2 regions of the Bacillus cereus group sp. RP43 genome follow, and region 1 is predicted to be linked to the other one. Evidence: a T-box and tRNA genes for the amino acid it is inferred to sense, from the RefSeq annotation. Region 1 holds a T-box; the other holds one or more tRNA genes.

Region 1 (6,343 bases):
CTATTATGGAACATATTCAACACGATAAAAAGTACGTACTTTAAAGTGCTATAGGCACTAAAAAGTAACATTTAACTTATTTAGCTTCTTTTGTTGAAGAACTGAAATTTACATTCATCCAAGGAGATTTTTTATATGAAGAAATATAATATTCCTGTCGAGGCGACCTTAGAGGTTATCGGTGGCAAATGGAAAGTCGTTATTCTTTGCCACTTAACGAAAGGTACAAAGAGAACGAGTGAACTAAAACGTTTAATGCCTGGTATTACACAAAAGATGTTAACACAGCAATTACGCGAGTTAGAAGAGGATGGGGTTATTCAAAGAAAGGTATACAATCAAGTACCACCAAAAGTAGAATATTCTCTTACTGACTACGGATGGTCTTTAGAATCAATTCTCGATTCTCTTTGTACTTGGGGCGAATGCCACCTTGAAAAAAGCGGTAACACATCGATGCTAATTACAGAGGATGAACAATAAAAAAAGGAAAAAATGAACATAAATCTGTCCATTTTCCCCTTTTTTTCTTTATATATATGTACATTTTTAAGATAGATAAAATATTTTATGCGCTTTCATTCCTTGTCAATACTAGGTTACAGCATCAATATCAAATAATTAGGAATCATTTTTATGTTAACATACGTGTATATAGTATATAATATAGGATATATATTATATACACTTTCCGATAAGGGAACTTTCCATTATGCGGACAAGCCATGTATCGGACAGTTCATAAATAATAGGTAGGACATTATGGTTTTGGATTTATGATTTCAGCTTACTTGCTATCATAAATTTAAAGGCATTTTATTGTGCTTTGTGAAACTTTGTATAAAGTTTCGCAAACGTTTACTATCTTACCTATCAAAAATAAGAGTATTGCTATCGTAAAGGAGAATTGGAGATGCCAGAAACTATGACTCAAACAAAGCCAGAACAAGAAACTGTACAAATTTCTGCTAGCCAAGGACAACTTGATGTACTTGATCAGTTGTTAAAACCTGAGGTACAAGAATCATTAACAACACTAGTGGAACAGCTTCCAAAATTAACTGAGCTTGTTAATATTTTAACTAAGTCTTATGACTTCGCTCAAACTGTTGCTACTGATGAAGTATTAAAAAGCGACACTGTTAGTGCAATCACAGAGCTTGTAGAACCTGTAAAAGATACAGTGAAAGGCATGGCTGCAACTGCTATCGAAGCGAAAGATCGTGCTGACGAAAGCAACGAAGTTATCGGCCTGTTCGGTCTATTAAAATTACTAAAAGACCCACAAGCACAAAAAATGTTCCGCTTTGTGAACGCATACCTTCAAATTAGTGCAGAACGTAACAATAAATAATTTAACTTATAACAACAATTAGTAAAGACGGGGGATATCATACTATGTCAAAACAAATTGTCATCTTAGGCGCTGGTTATGGCGGTCTTCTTGCCGCTCTAAACGTACGTAAATATTACAGCAAATCAGAAGCACAAGTTACAGTGATTAACCAATACCCAACGCACCAAATCATCACTGAACTACACCGCCTTGCAGCTGGTAACGTTGCTGAGCAAGCAGTTGCAATGCCACTTACAAAGCTTTTCAAAGGCAAAGACATCGATCTTAAAATTGCAACAGTTGAGTCATTCTCAGTTGATAGCAAAGAAATCAAACTAGCTGGTGGCACTACACTATCTTACGATGCACTTGTAGTTGCTTTAGGAAGTAAAACTGCTTACTTCGGTATTCCAGGACTAGAAGAAAACAGCATGGTATTAAAATCTGCTGCTGATGCAAACAAAATCTACAAACACGTTGAAGACCGTATTCGTGAATACGCTAAAACGAAAAACGAAGCTGATGCTACAATCGTAATCGGTGGTGGCGGATTAACTGGCGTTGAGCTAGTTGGTGAGCTTGCTGACATTATGCCTAAACTTGCAAAAAGCCACGGCGTAAATCCAAAAGAAGTTAAACTTCTTCTTGTTGAAGCAGGTCCAAAAATCCTTCCAGTATTACCAGATCACTTAATCGAACGTGCAACTACTAGCTTAGAAGCACGCGGTGTTACATTCTTAACAGGTCTTCCTGTAACAAACGTTGCCGGCAATGAAATCGACTTAAAAGACGGTCAAAAAATCGTTGCTAACACATTCGTTTGGACAGGCGGCGTACAAGGTAACCCATTAATTGGTGAATCAGGTCTTGAAGTAAACCGTGGACGTGCAACTGTTGATGCACACCTGCAATCTACTTCTCACAAAGACGTATTCGTTGCTGGAGACAGCGCTGTTGTCTTCTCTCCAGACGGTCGTCCATACCCACCAACTGCACAAATCGCTTGGCAAATGGGTGAATTAATTGGATACAACTTATACGCAGCACTAGAAGGCAAAGCATTCGAAGAGTTCGCACCTATCAACTCTGGAACACTTGCTAGTCTAGGACGTAAAGATGCTGTTGCTACAATCGGAGCAAGCAATACTCCGCTTAAAGGCTTACCGGCATCATTAATGAAAGAAGCAAGTAACGTTCGTTACTTATCACACATTAAAGGTCTATTCAGCTTAGCTTACTAATCTGAATATAAGCCCGAATCATGCCCGGCATGGTTCGGGCTATTTTTATCCGTAATATTCTCTACTTATTTATATTCGGCAGAGGAATACTATAACCCTCTTCAATTATCTAAATATACTGACTTTTTTGTGTCGAAATTGTGTATACGAAAAGAGTGAAAGTATCTTTCTTACTTCCACTCTTCCACAAAAACTATTATCCCAATTTCACTAAGCTATAGTTCTTCTTCCCTTTACGAATAATAATAAATCTTCCATCAAACGAATTTTCTACAGTAACATCCGTACCTACATCCGTTACTTTCTCACCATTCATAGAAATCGCACCGTTATTAATGTCTTCACGCGCTTGACGTCTAGAAGGTTCAATTCCTAAATCAACTAACCACTCTACAATGTTTTTCGTCTCTTTTGAAGACTCGAATGTCGGCATCTCTTTAAATCCTTGTTCAATTTCATCCGCTGTTAACGATTTAATATCTCCGCTAAATAACGCCGCTGTAATTTTCACAGCCTGCAAAAGTGCTTCTTCTCCATGAACGAATTTCGTCATTTCTTCTGCTAATACTTTTTGCGCTTCGCGTTTATGAGGCTCTGTTTCTACCTTCGCTGCTAATTCATCAATTCTCTCTTTCGTTAAGAACGTAAAGTATTTCAAGTATTTAATTACATCACGGTCATCTGTATTCACCCAGAACTGGTAAAATTCAAACGGTGTTGTTTTTTCCGGATCAAGCCAAATAGCACCACCTGCTGATTTACCAAATTTCGTACCATCCGATTTTAATAATAACGGAATTGTTAGCCCGAATACTTTCGCCTCGTGGCCTTCTAATTTACGAATTAAGTCTAAACCACTCGTAATATTTCCCCATTGATCACTACCACCGATTTGCAATTGAACATCTTCTTCTTTGTATAAATGATGGAAGTCCATTGCTTGCAAGATTTGGTACGTGAACTCTGTAAATGAAATTCCTGTATCTAAACGACTTGCGACAATATCTTTTGCTAACATGCTATTTATGCTAAAGTTTTTTCCGTAATCACGTAAAAACTCGATAATATTTATTTTATGTGTCCAGTCATAATTATTTACCATCTTCACTTCGCTATTCCCGCCGAAGTCAAATAGCTTTTTCATTTGTGCTGTTAACGCATCTACATTATGCTGCACTACTTCTAACGTTTGCAGTTGACGCTCTGATTGACGTCCACTTGGATCACCAATTGTTCCTGTTGCCCCACCAATTAAAATAACAGGATGATGACCAGCTAATTGGAATCTCTTCATCATCATAAAAGGAATCAAATGTCCGATATGCATACTATCACCAGTCGGATCAACTCCGCAGTATAGCGAAATCTTTTTCTCTTCTACTAACTTACGTAAACCTTCTTCATCTGTCTGCTGATTCACAGCACCGCGCCATTCTAATTCTTCAATAATATTCATCTTTTGTCATCCCCTTTATTTTTTAAAAACAAAAAAGCCCCTATGTCTATGACATAGGGACGATTATTCACCGTGTTACCACCCAGTTTGCATAAATAGCATAGCTACTCATACCACTCTTAGCAATAATATCGATTGCTACTCCGCTTAGCGTTACCTAAGATACTCCAGAGTGTAATTCACAAGTTTGTTTGTGCTAGGTTCCAGCAACCCCTAGCTCTCTTTGATAACAGTGACAAACTGCTACTGGGCTCTTTCAACGTATGTTATTTGTTAAATTATTAGCCATTATATTGAATTGAAAACAAATTGTCAACAATACCCAAATGTTATTTTAAAATAATTCATACTTTTATACGTTTTTAATTCAAAGATTATTATAGATTTTCTCCAATAATCCTTACTTCTCTCTCTAACTTCACACCGAATTTCTCTTCAACTGTCTTTTGTACGAAGTGAATTAAATCGATGTAATCTTGTGCTGTTCCGTTATCAACATTCACCATAAATCCAGCGTGTTTTAAAGAAACTTCCACTCCGCCAATTCGCTTACCTTGCAATCCTGATTCTTGAATAAGCTTACCCGCAAAATTATTTGGTGGACGCTTAAATACACTACCGCATGAAGGATACTCTAAAGGTTGTTTTGATTCACGCTTATACGTTAAATCATCCATCTTTTCCTTAATCTCTTCACGTACACCTTCTTCAAGTTCAAACCTCGCTTCAAGAATAATGTAATGATTGTTCGCAAATACACTCTTACGATATCCAAATTCAAATGCTTCTTTCGTTAAAGTACGTAGCTCTCCATCACCCGTCATTACAACAGCTTCTGTTAATACAAACGATACTTCCCCACCGTACGCACCAGCATTCATATATAATGCTCCGCCAACTGAACCTGGAATACCACAAGCAAACTCAAGACCTGTTAAATTGTGGTCTAACGCAATACGTGATACATCAATAATTGCTGCACCGCACTGTGCCACAATCGTCGTTCCTGTTACAGTAACATCTGTAATATGAATTAAACTTACTGTAATCCCGCGAAGACCACCGTCTTTAATAATGACATTCGATCCATTTCCTAAAAACGTAACTGGAATATTGTATTGATTCGCATACTTTATAACTTCTTGAATTTCATCATAATTCGTAGGAGCAACGAATACATCCGCTTTCCCGCCAACTTTAATATGCGTATGATTCTTTAGCATTTCATCTTGCTTCACATGACCTTCAGGCAATACTGTACTTAAATATTTATAAACCTCATGCATATTCATTTTACGATTCCTCTATTTCTATAATCTTTTTATCCCGCTATCCACGGGCCCATAATATCCCCACATAACAATGCGCTACAAATAAAAAGCCCAAGTGGTGGATAAAGTGTACATAAAGCACACCTATAAACCTCTTAAATTATAAGAGGTTCCACTCATATTAAAATATATATCGCATAATAAAGCAACCCAAATGGGCTACTAAACTTGACATGTAACCATATAGACAACAATTTGTAAAATATATAGGTTTTTCAAAGCAATACCCTTCAATATCTTACTATACCATACGAAAGAAAAGTGGTATTTTTTTGTAATCTTTACTTTATTTTCATCAATAAAAAAAGGGCACATCCCACAGAATGTGCCCTTTTTATACTCTTTAAATTATTTTTCGTTCTCTTCTTTTTCCTTATCAAACCATAATAGCTCATCGTCATCAACTTCACCATTATAATTGATTAAAATCTCTTCTCCCGCTTTTATATCTTTGTAAGCAAAGAAGTTAAACATATGATTCTCAAAGACAATATCATACGTTGCATTCGGCTTATATGAATGATTAAATAACATGCCGTATCCTAAAAGGAATGCCGTATGATTTACCCCATACTCAAATGCGTAGTCAGCAAGTAACGTTTTCTCAATGTGTTCATGCTGTTCATTCGGATAAGAGATAACTGGTGCTGAGTGTATCAACTCACCCTTTTTAATATCACGAGTTGCAAATACACCTCTATTAAATTCTCCATCACTAAGTTCAGAAGTCTTAACTTCAATCATATGCGTCACCTATATATTTCTTTCTTCGAAGTATTTTTCTCCTTAAGCTTGGCAGAAAACGCGGAGAAAAGCAATTAAATTCCTATCAAGTGCTCTTTTTCATCGATATTATTTTTCTAGAATATCTTCTAGCAATTTCACTTGCTCGCTAACAGTATGTAACGTCTTCACCGATATATCATTTCGATGCTTTTCTTCTTCAACACTCGCTAACACTTCTTCCGTAGCTGCAGAA
Region 2 (6,343 bases), 4.2 Mb from region 1:
TAATGGATTTAATGCAACTTTTTGATGATAATTCACTCTAGATAATACTCGTTCTTTCATCTCGAACACCTCTTTTCTACACAGCATATAACTCTTAATTTAAGAATACCTTGTTGTAAAAGAATATCCCATCGATTTCTCTTACACCTACCTTACAACATTGTAAGGTGTAAAAATGTATTGTATCACAGTCCTTTTTTATCTACTATTCATATGAAATATTGAATATACATTTATTTATCACACTATTTATAGGAAGTAGGACTCTCCTTAATTTCACTTTATTCTTTTATTATATCAGCTTATATATTTATACTTTTAAACATCTAGCAATCTAATTATATATGATATATCACTATTATACAGAACAAACGTTCTTGAAATCAAGACTAGCTTTCGCATTATCTCACTATTTGCGGGCAGCAAGACTACCACTAATTATTAGCCTACACTTTATTATTGTGACCTTTTTTTGAAACAGTATACATAAAGAAAAGGTTAGTAATTTGAGCTGTCCTCAAATTACTAACCTAAACTTTACAACCTTCCTATAAGGTTATATGGCTGAACTTCCCATGTTTCGTATGGAATGAAATGCGTTGCTTTCATCGCATCAAGTGTCCTGGATTTCATATGTGGACGCGTTATATACTCATCGATGTTCTCTTCGTTTAAAGCAACAAATTTGGCTTCTTTTATTTCTTCAGGTTGAATTTTTATTTCACCACTAACATATGCTACTTTAAAAACAACAGCTACAATATGCATAGAAGCGTTATAATAAATCCCTGTGACTCCGATTGGTTTCACCGTTAATCCTGTTTCCTCCATTATTTCTCTACAAACAGCTTGATCGAGTGCTTCTCCTTCTTCTCTGTCCTCCTGGCATTTCCCACGTATCAGCTCGCCAGTGCACTTTCGTTAAAAGCACCTCATTCTTTTCATTTGTTAAATAACCTGCTACGGCAACAATATGCTTTGGTGTTTTATGCTCCACAGAAATACCTCCTAGAAATACGATTATTTAAAATGCAAACCTATAACCATCTTCCCTAACAGCTACAAAATACCTTTAATACTTTACCACCTTAATTAACTCCATAAAAAAAGACCCTATCCGTTAAACGAAAGGGTCTCCTGTCTTTTATTATTCTCCTAGGTCTACGTTGTGGTAAACCTGTTGTACATCTTCTAAATCTTCTAATGCATCAACCATTTTTTCAAATTGTTCTTGAGCATCTTCAGGAAGTTCTACATCACTTTGTGCAAGCATTGTTAATTCTGCAACTGTAAATTCTTCAACACCAGCATCTTTAAGTGCAGATTGTACTGAATGGAACTGATCAGGTTCAGCATAAACGATAACAGAATCTTCTTCTTCTAGAATGTCACGTGCATCTACATCTGCTTCCATTAAGATTTCAAGAACCTCATCTGACGTTTTACCTTCAAGACCGATAACAGCTGTCGCATCAAACATGTAAGCCACAGAACCATTTACACCCATGTTACCACTGTTTTTGCTAAATGCAGCTCGTACATCTGCTGCAGTACGGTTTACGTTATTTGTCAGTGTATCTACAATTACCATAGATCCATTTGGTCCAAAACCTTCATAACGAAGCTCGTCATAATTTTCTTCTGAACCGCCTTTTGCCTTTTCAATTGCACGGTCAATAATTGTTCTTGGTACGTTGTATGTTTTCGCACGCTCTAATACGACTCTTAGTGTTTGGTTTGATTCTGGATCTGGCTCGCCTTGTTTTGCTGCCACATAAATTTCACGTCCAAATTTCGCGTATATACGGCTTGTATTTGCATCTTTTGATGCTTTTTTGTCTTTAATATTATTCCATTTACGGCCCATACTTTCCACTCTCTTTCCCATTTTAAATCTACATAAAAATATTAATATGAAATATAATGTGTATTCAACACATTTTTAAAAGAAATATAAAAAGTTCATTTTTGATTCATATTACAGACATAATATAAATCACTATCATTTTGTTCTTTCGACAAGTTATATTATACATGAATTCCTAAGTTTATTACGAATTTTAGAATCATATAGAATAATTTAACAAAAAAGACTCTAACATTTCTGTTAGAGTCTTTTTTAAGTCACCGATACCGATGGTCGGGGTCGAACCGACACTCCCGAAGGAACACGATTTTGAGTCGTGCGCGTCTGCCAATTCCGCCACATCGGCATAAAATAAAGGCGGCAACCGGATTTGAACCGGTGGTAAAGGTTTTGCAGACCTCTGCCTTACCACTTGGCTATGCCGCCATATGAAGTTAAAATGGAGCGGAAGACGGGATTCGAACCCGCGACCCCAACCTTGGCAAGGTTGTATTCTACCACTGAACTACTTCCGCAAAAATGGCTGGGCTAGCTGGATTCGAACCAGCGCATGACGGAGTCAAAGTCCGTTGCCTTACCGCTTGGCTATAGCCCACCGAAGTTTTACTTAATTATATGTAAGTATCCATTAATTTATTTATAATTTTAAAAAATAAAATGGGGCGACTGATGGGAATCGAACCCACGAATGCCGGAGCCACAATCCGGTGCGTTAACCACTTCGCCACAACCGCCATGTTGTGTTTATATATTTGGCAGGGGCAGTAGGAATTGAACCCACACTGGAGGTTTTGGAGACCTCAGTTCTACCTTTAAACTATGCCCCTATGTAAAATGGTGGAGGGGGGCAGATTCGAACTGCCGAACCCGAAGGAGCGGATTTACAGTCCGCCGCGTTTAGCCACTTCGCTACCCCTCCGAAACTTACATGGTGCCGGCTAGAGGACTTGAACCCCCAACCTACTGATTACAAGTCAGTTGCTCTACCAATTGAGCTAAGCCGGCATATTTTATTAAAATGGTGGCTCGGGACGGAATCGAACCGCCGACACGAGGATTTTCAGTCCTCTGCTCTACCGACTGAGCTACCGAGCCTTATTAAAATGGCGGTCCCGACCGGGGTCGAACCGGCGATCTCCTGCGTGACAGGCAGGCATGTTAACCACTACACCACGGGACCATTTGGTTGCGGGGACAGGATTTGAACCTGCGACCTTCGGGTTATGAGCCCGACGAGCTACCGTACTGCTCCACCCCGCGACAATATTATTCATATAATTTATATGGTGGAGGATGACGGGATCGAACCGCCGACCCCCTGCTTGTAAGGCAGGTGCTCTCCCAGCTGAGCTAATCCTCCAAAAGTGGTGACCCGTACGGGATTCGAACCCGTGTTACCGCCGTGAAAGGGCGGTGTCTTAACCACTTGACCAACGGGCCAAATATTATAAATTCCTTATGGCGGAGAGCAAGGGATTCGAACCCTTGATACGCTTGTGACGTATACACGATTTCCAATCGTGCTCCTTCGGCCAACTCGGACAGCTCTCCAATGGCTCCGCAGGTAGGAATCGAACCTACGACCGATCGGTTAACAGCCGATAGCTCTACCGCTGAGCTACTGCGGAATAATATTGCCTGGCAACGTCCTACTCTCACAGGGACAAGGTCCCAACTACCATCGGCGCTAGAGAGCTTAACTTCCGTGTTCGGTATGGGAACGGGTGTGACCTCTCTGCCATCATTACCAGACATTATTCTTTTGAGACAATAATTATTATAACTTATTCAAACTGAAAGTCAATAAGTTTTTTATATTCTCTCAAAACTAGATAACGTTGCTTCATATTATATGGTTAAGTCCTCGATCTATTAGTATTCGTCAGCTCCACATGTCGCCACGCTTCCACCTCGAACCTATCAACCTGATCATCTTTCAGGGATCTTACTAGCTTACGCTATGGGAAATCTCATCTTGAGGGGGGCTTCATGCTTAGATGCTTTCAGCACTTATCCCTTCCGCACATAGCTACCCAGCTATGCCCTTGGCAGAACAACTGGTACACCAGCGGTGCGTCCATCCCGGTCCTCTCGTACTAAGGACAGCTCCTCTCAAATTTCCTACGCCCACGACGGATAGGGACCGAACTGTCTCACGACGTTCTGAACCCAGCTCGCGTACCGCTTTAATGGGCGAACAGCCCAACCCTTGGGACCGACTACAGCCCCAGGATGCGATGAGCCGACATCGAGGTGCCAAACCTCCCCGTCGATGTGGACTCTTGGGGGAGATAAGCCTGTTATCCCCGGGGTAGCTTTTATCCGTTGAGCGATGGCCCTTCCATGCGGAACCACCGGATCACTAAGCCCGACTTTCGTCCCTGCTCGACTTGTAGGTCTCGCAGTCAAGCTCCCTTATGCCTTTGCACTCTACGAATGATTTCCAACCATTCTGAGGGAACCTTTGGGCGCCTCCGTTACACTTTAGGAGGCGACCGCCCCAGTCAAACTGCCCACCTGACACTGTCTCCCGGGTCGATAAGACCCGTAGGTTAGAATTTCAATACAGTCAGGGCGGTATCCCACCAGCGCCTCCACCGAAGCTAGCGCTCCGGTTTCAATGGCTCCCGCCTATCCTGTACAAACTGTACCAAAATTCAATATCAGGCTACAGTAAAGCTCCACGGGGTCTTTCCGTCCTGTCGCGGGTAACCTGCATCTTCACAGGTACTATAATTTCACCGAGTCTCTGGTTGAGACAGTGCCCAAATCGTTACACCTTTCGTGCGGGTCGGAACTTACCCGACAAGGAATTTCGCTACCTTAGGACCGTTATAGTTACGGCCGCCGTTTACTGGGGCTTCAGTTCAGAGCTTCGCTTACGCTAACCCCTCTCCTTAACCTTCCAGCACCGGGCAGGTGTCAGCCCCTATACTTCGCCTTACGGCTTCGCAGAGACCTGTGTTTTTGCTAAACAGTCGCTTGGGCCTATTCACTGCGGCTTTCCGTTAAGAAAGCACCCCTTCTCCCGAAGTTACGGGGTCATTTTGCCGAGTTCCTTAACCAGAGTTCTCTCGCACACCTTAGGATTCTCTCCTCGCCTACCTGTGTCGGTTTGCGGTACAGGCACCTTTTATCTCGCTAGAAGCTTTTCTTGGCAGCGGGGAATCAAAGACTTCGCTCCATAAGGAGCTTCCCCATCACAGCTCAGCCTTCACGATAAGCGGATTTGCCTACTTATCAGCCTAACTGCTTGGACGTGCACAACCAATCGCACGCTTCTTCTATCCTTCTGCGTCCCTCCATTGCTCAAACGATAAAGAGGTGGTACAGGAATATCAACCTGTTGTCCATCGCCTACGCCTGTCGGCCTCGGCTTAGGTCCTGACTAACCCTGAGCGGACGAGCCTTCCTCAGGAAACCTTAGGCATTCGGTGGACGGGATTCTCACCCGTCTTTCGCTACTCATACCGGCATTCTCACTTCTAAGCGCTCCACCAGTCCTTCCGGTCTGACTTCACTGCACTTAGAACGCTCCCCTACCACTGATACCATTGGTATCAATTCGCAGCTTCGGTGGTGTATTTAGCCCCGGTACATTTTCGGCGCAGAGTCACTCGACTAGTGAGCTATTACGCACTCTTTAAATGGTGGCTGCTTCTGAGCCAACATCCTAGTTGTCTAAGCAACTCCACATCCTTTTCCACTTAATACACACTTTGGGACCTTAGCTGGCGATCTGGGCTGTTTCCCTCTTGACTACGGATCTTATCACTCGCAGTCTGACTCCTAAGGATAAGTCATTGGCATTCGGAGTTTGACTGAATTCGGTAATCCGATGAGGACCCCTAGTTCAATCAGTGCTCTACCTCCAAGACTCTTACACTTAAGGCTAGCCCTAAAGCTATTTCGGGGAGAACCAGCTATCTCCAGGTTCGATTGGAATTTCTCCGCTACCCACACCTCATCCCCGCACTTTTCAACGTGCGTGGGTTCGGGCCTCCATTCAGTGTTACCTGAACTTCACCCTGGACATGGGTAGATCACCTGGTTTCGGGTCTACGACCACGTACTAAACGCCCTATTCAGACTCGCTTTCGCTGCGGCTCCGCCTCTTCAGCTTAACCTTGCACGGGATCGTAACTCGCCGGTTCATTCTACAAAAGGCACGCCATCACCCATTAACGGGCTCTGACTATTTGTAGGCACACGGTTTCAGGATCTCTTTCACTCCCCTTCCGGGGTGCTTTTCACCTTTCCCTCACGGTACTGGTTCACTATCGATCACTAGGTAGTATTTAGCCTTGGGAGATGGTCCTCCCAGATTCCGACGGAATTTCACGTGTTCCGCCGTACTCAGGATACATTCAAGAGAGAACGAAGTTTCGACTACGGGGTTGTTACCCTCTGTGACGGACCTTTCCAGGTCGCTTCGTCTACCTCGTTCCTTTGTAACTCCGTATAGAATGTCCTACA

Evidence for each region. A T-box is a leader RNA that pairs with one kind of tRNA and senses whether it is charged. The one in region 1 lies ahead of tyrS (tyrosine--tRNA ligase), so its partner is inferred to be a tRNA-Tyr.
Region 2: it has a tRNA-Tyr gene. The T-box ahead of tyrS (tyrosine--tRNA ligase) is inferred to sense a tRNA for this amino acid. The anticodon was not compared.

The regions. Positions count from the first base shown of each region.
Region 1 is NZ_JARVHQ010000001.1:403,444-409,786, reverse strand. Features, by position in the region: gene QCI75_RS02010 (winged helix-turn-helix transcriptional regulator) at 136-483, shown strand; gene QCI75_RS02005 (DUF1641 domain-containing protein) at 914-1,354, shown strand; gene QCI75_RS02000 (NAD(P)/FAD-dependent oxidoreductase) at 1,399-2,577, shown strand; gene tyrS (tyrosine--tRNA ligase) at 2,774-4,033, opposite strand; T-box leader at 4,086-4,302, opposite strand; gene murB (UDP-N-acetylmuramate dehydrogenase) at 4,411-5,325, opposite strand; gene QCI75_RS01985 (SET domain-containing protein) at 5,713-6,108, opposite strand; gene QCI75_RS01980 (DUF4077 domain-containing protein) at 6,217-6,343, opposite strand, start outside.
Region 2 is NZ_JARVHQ010000001.1:4,633,422-4,639,764, forward strand. Features, by position in the region: gene QCI75_RS24055 (transglycosylase domain-containing protein) at 1-60, opposite strand, end outside; partial or broken gene QCI75_RS24060 (NUDIX hydrolase) at 538-997, opposite strand; gene QCI75_RS24065 (YebC/PmpR family DNA-binding transcriptional regulator) at 1,148-1,867, opposite strand; tRNA gene QCI75_RS24070 (tRNA-Leu) at 2,132-2,213, opposite strand; tRNA gene QCI75_RS24075 (tRNA-Cys) at 2,223-2,293, opposite strand; tRNA gene QCI75_RS24080 (tRNA-Gly) at 2,308-2,382, opposite strand; tRNA gene QCI75_RS24085 (tRNA-Gln) at 2,388-2,462, opposite strand; tRNA gene QCI75_RS24090 (tRNA-His) at 2,526-2,601, opposite strand; tRNA gene QCI75_RS24095 (tRNA-Trp) at 2,621-2,694, opposite strand; tRNA gene QCI75_RS24100 (tRNA-Tyr) at 2,703-2,786, opposite strand; tRNA gene QCI75_RS24105 (tRNA-Thr) at 2,797-2,872, opposite strand; tRNA gene QCI75_RS24110 (tRNA-Phe) at 2,887-2,962, opposite strand; tRNA gene QCI75_RS24115 (tRNA-Asp) at 2,972-3,047, opposite strand; tRNA gene QCI75_RS24120 (tRNA-Met) at 3,051-3,127, opposite strand; tRNA gene QCI75_RS24125 (tRNA-Val) at 3,152-3,227, opposite strand; tRNA gene QCI75_RS24130 (tRNA-Glu) at 3,233-3,307, opposite strand; tRNA gene QCI75_RS24135 (tRNA-Ser) at 3,327-3,418, opposite strand; tRNA gene QCI75_RS24140 (tRNA-Asn) at 3,421-3,495, opposite strand; rRNA gene rrf (5S ribosomal RNA) at 3,504-3,619, opposite strand; rRNA gene QCI75_RS24150 (23S ribosomal RNA) at 3,720-6,343, opposite strand, start outside.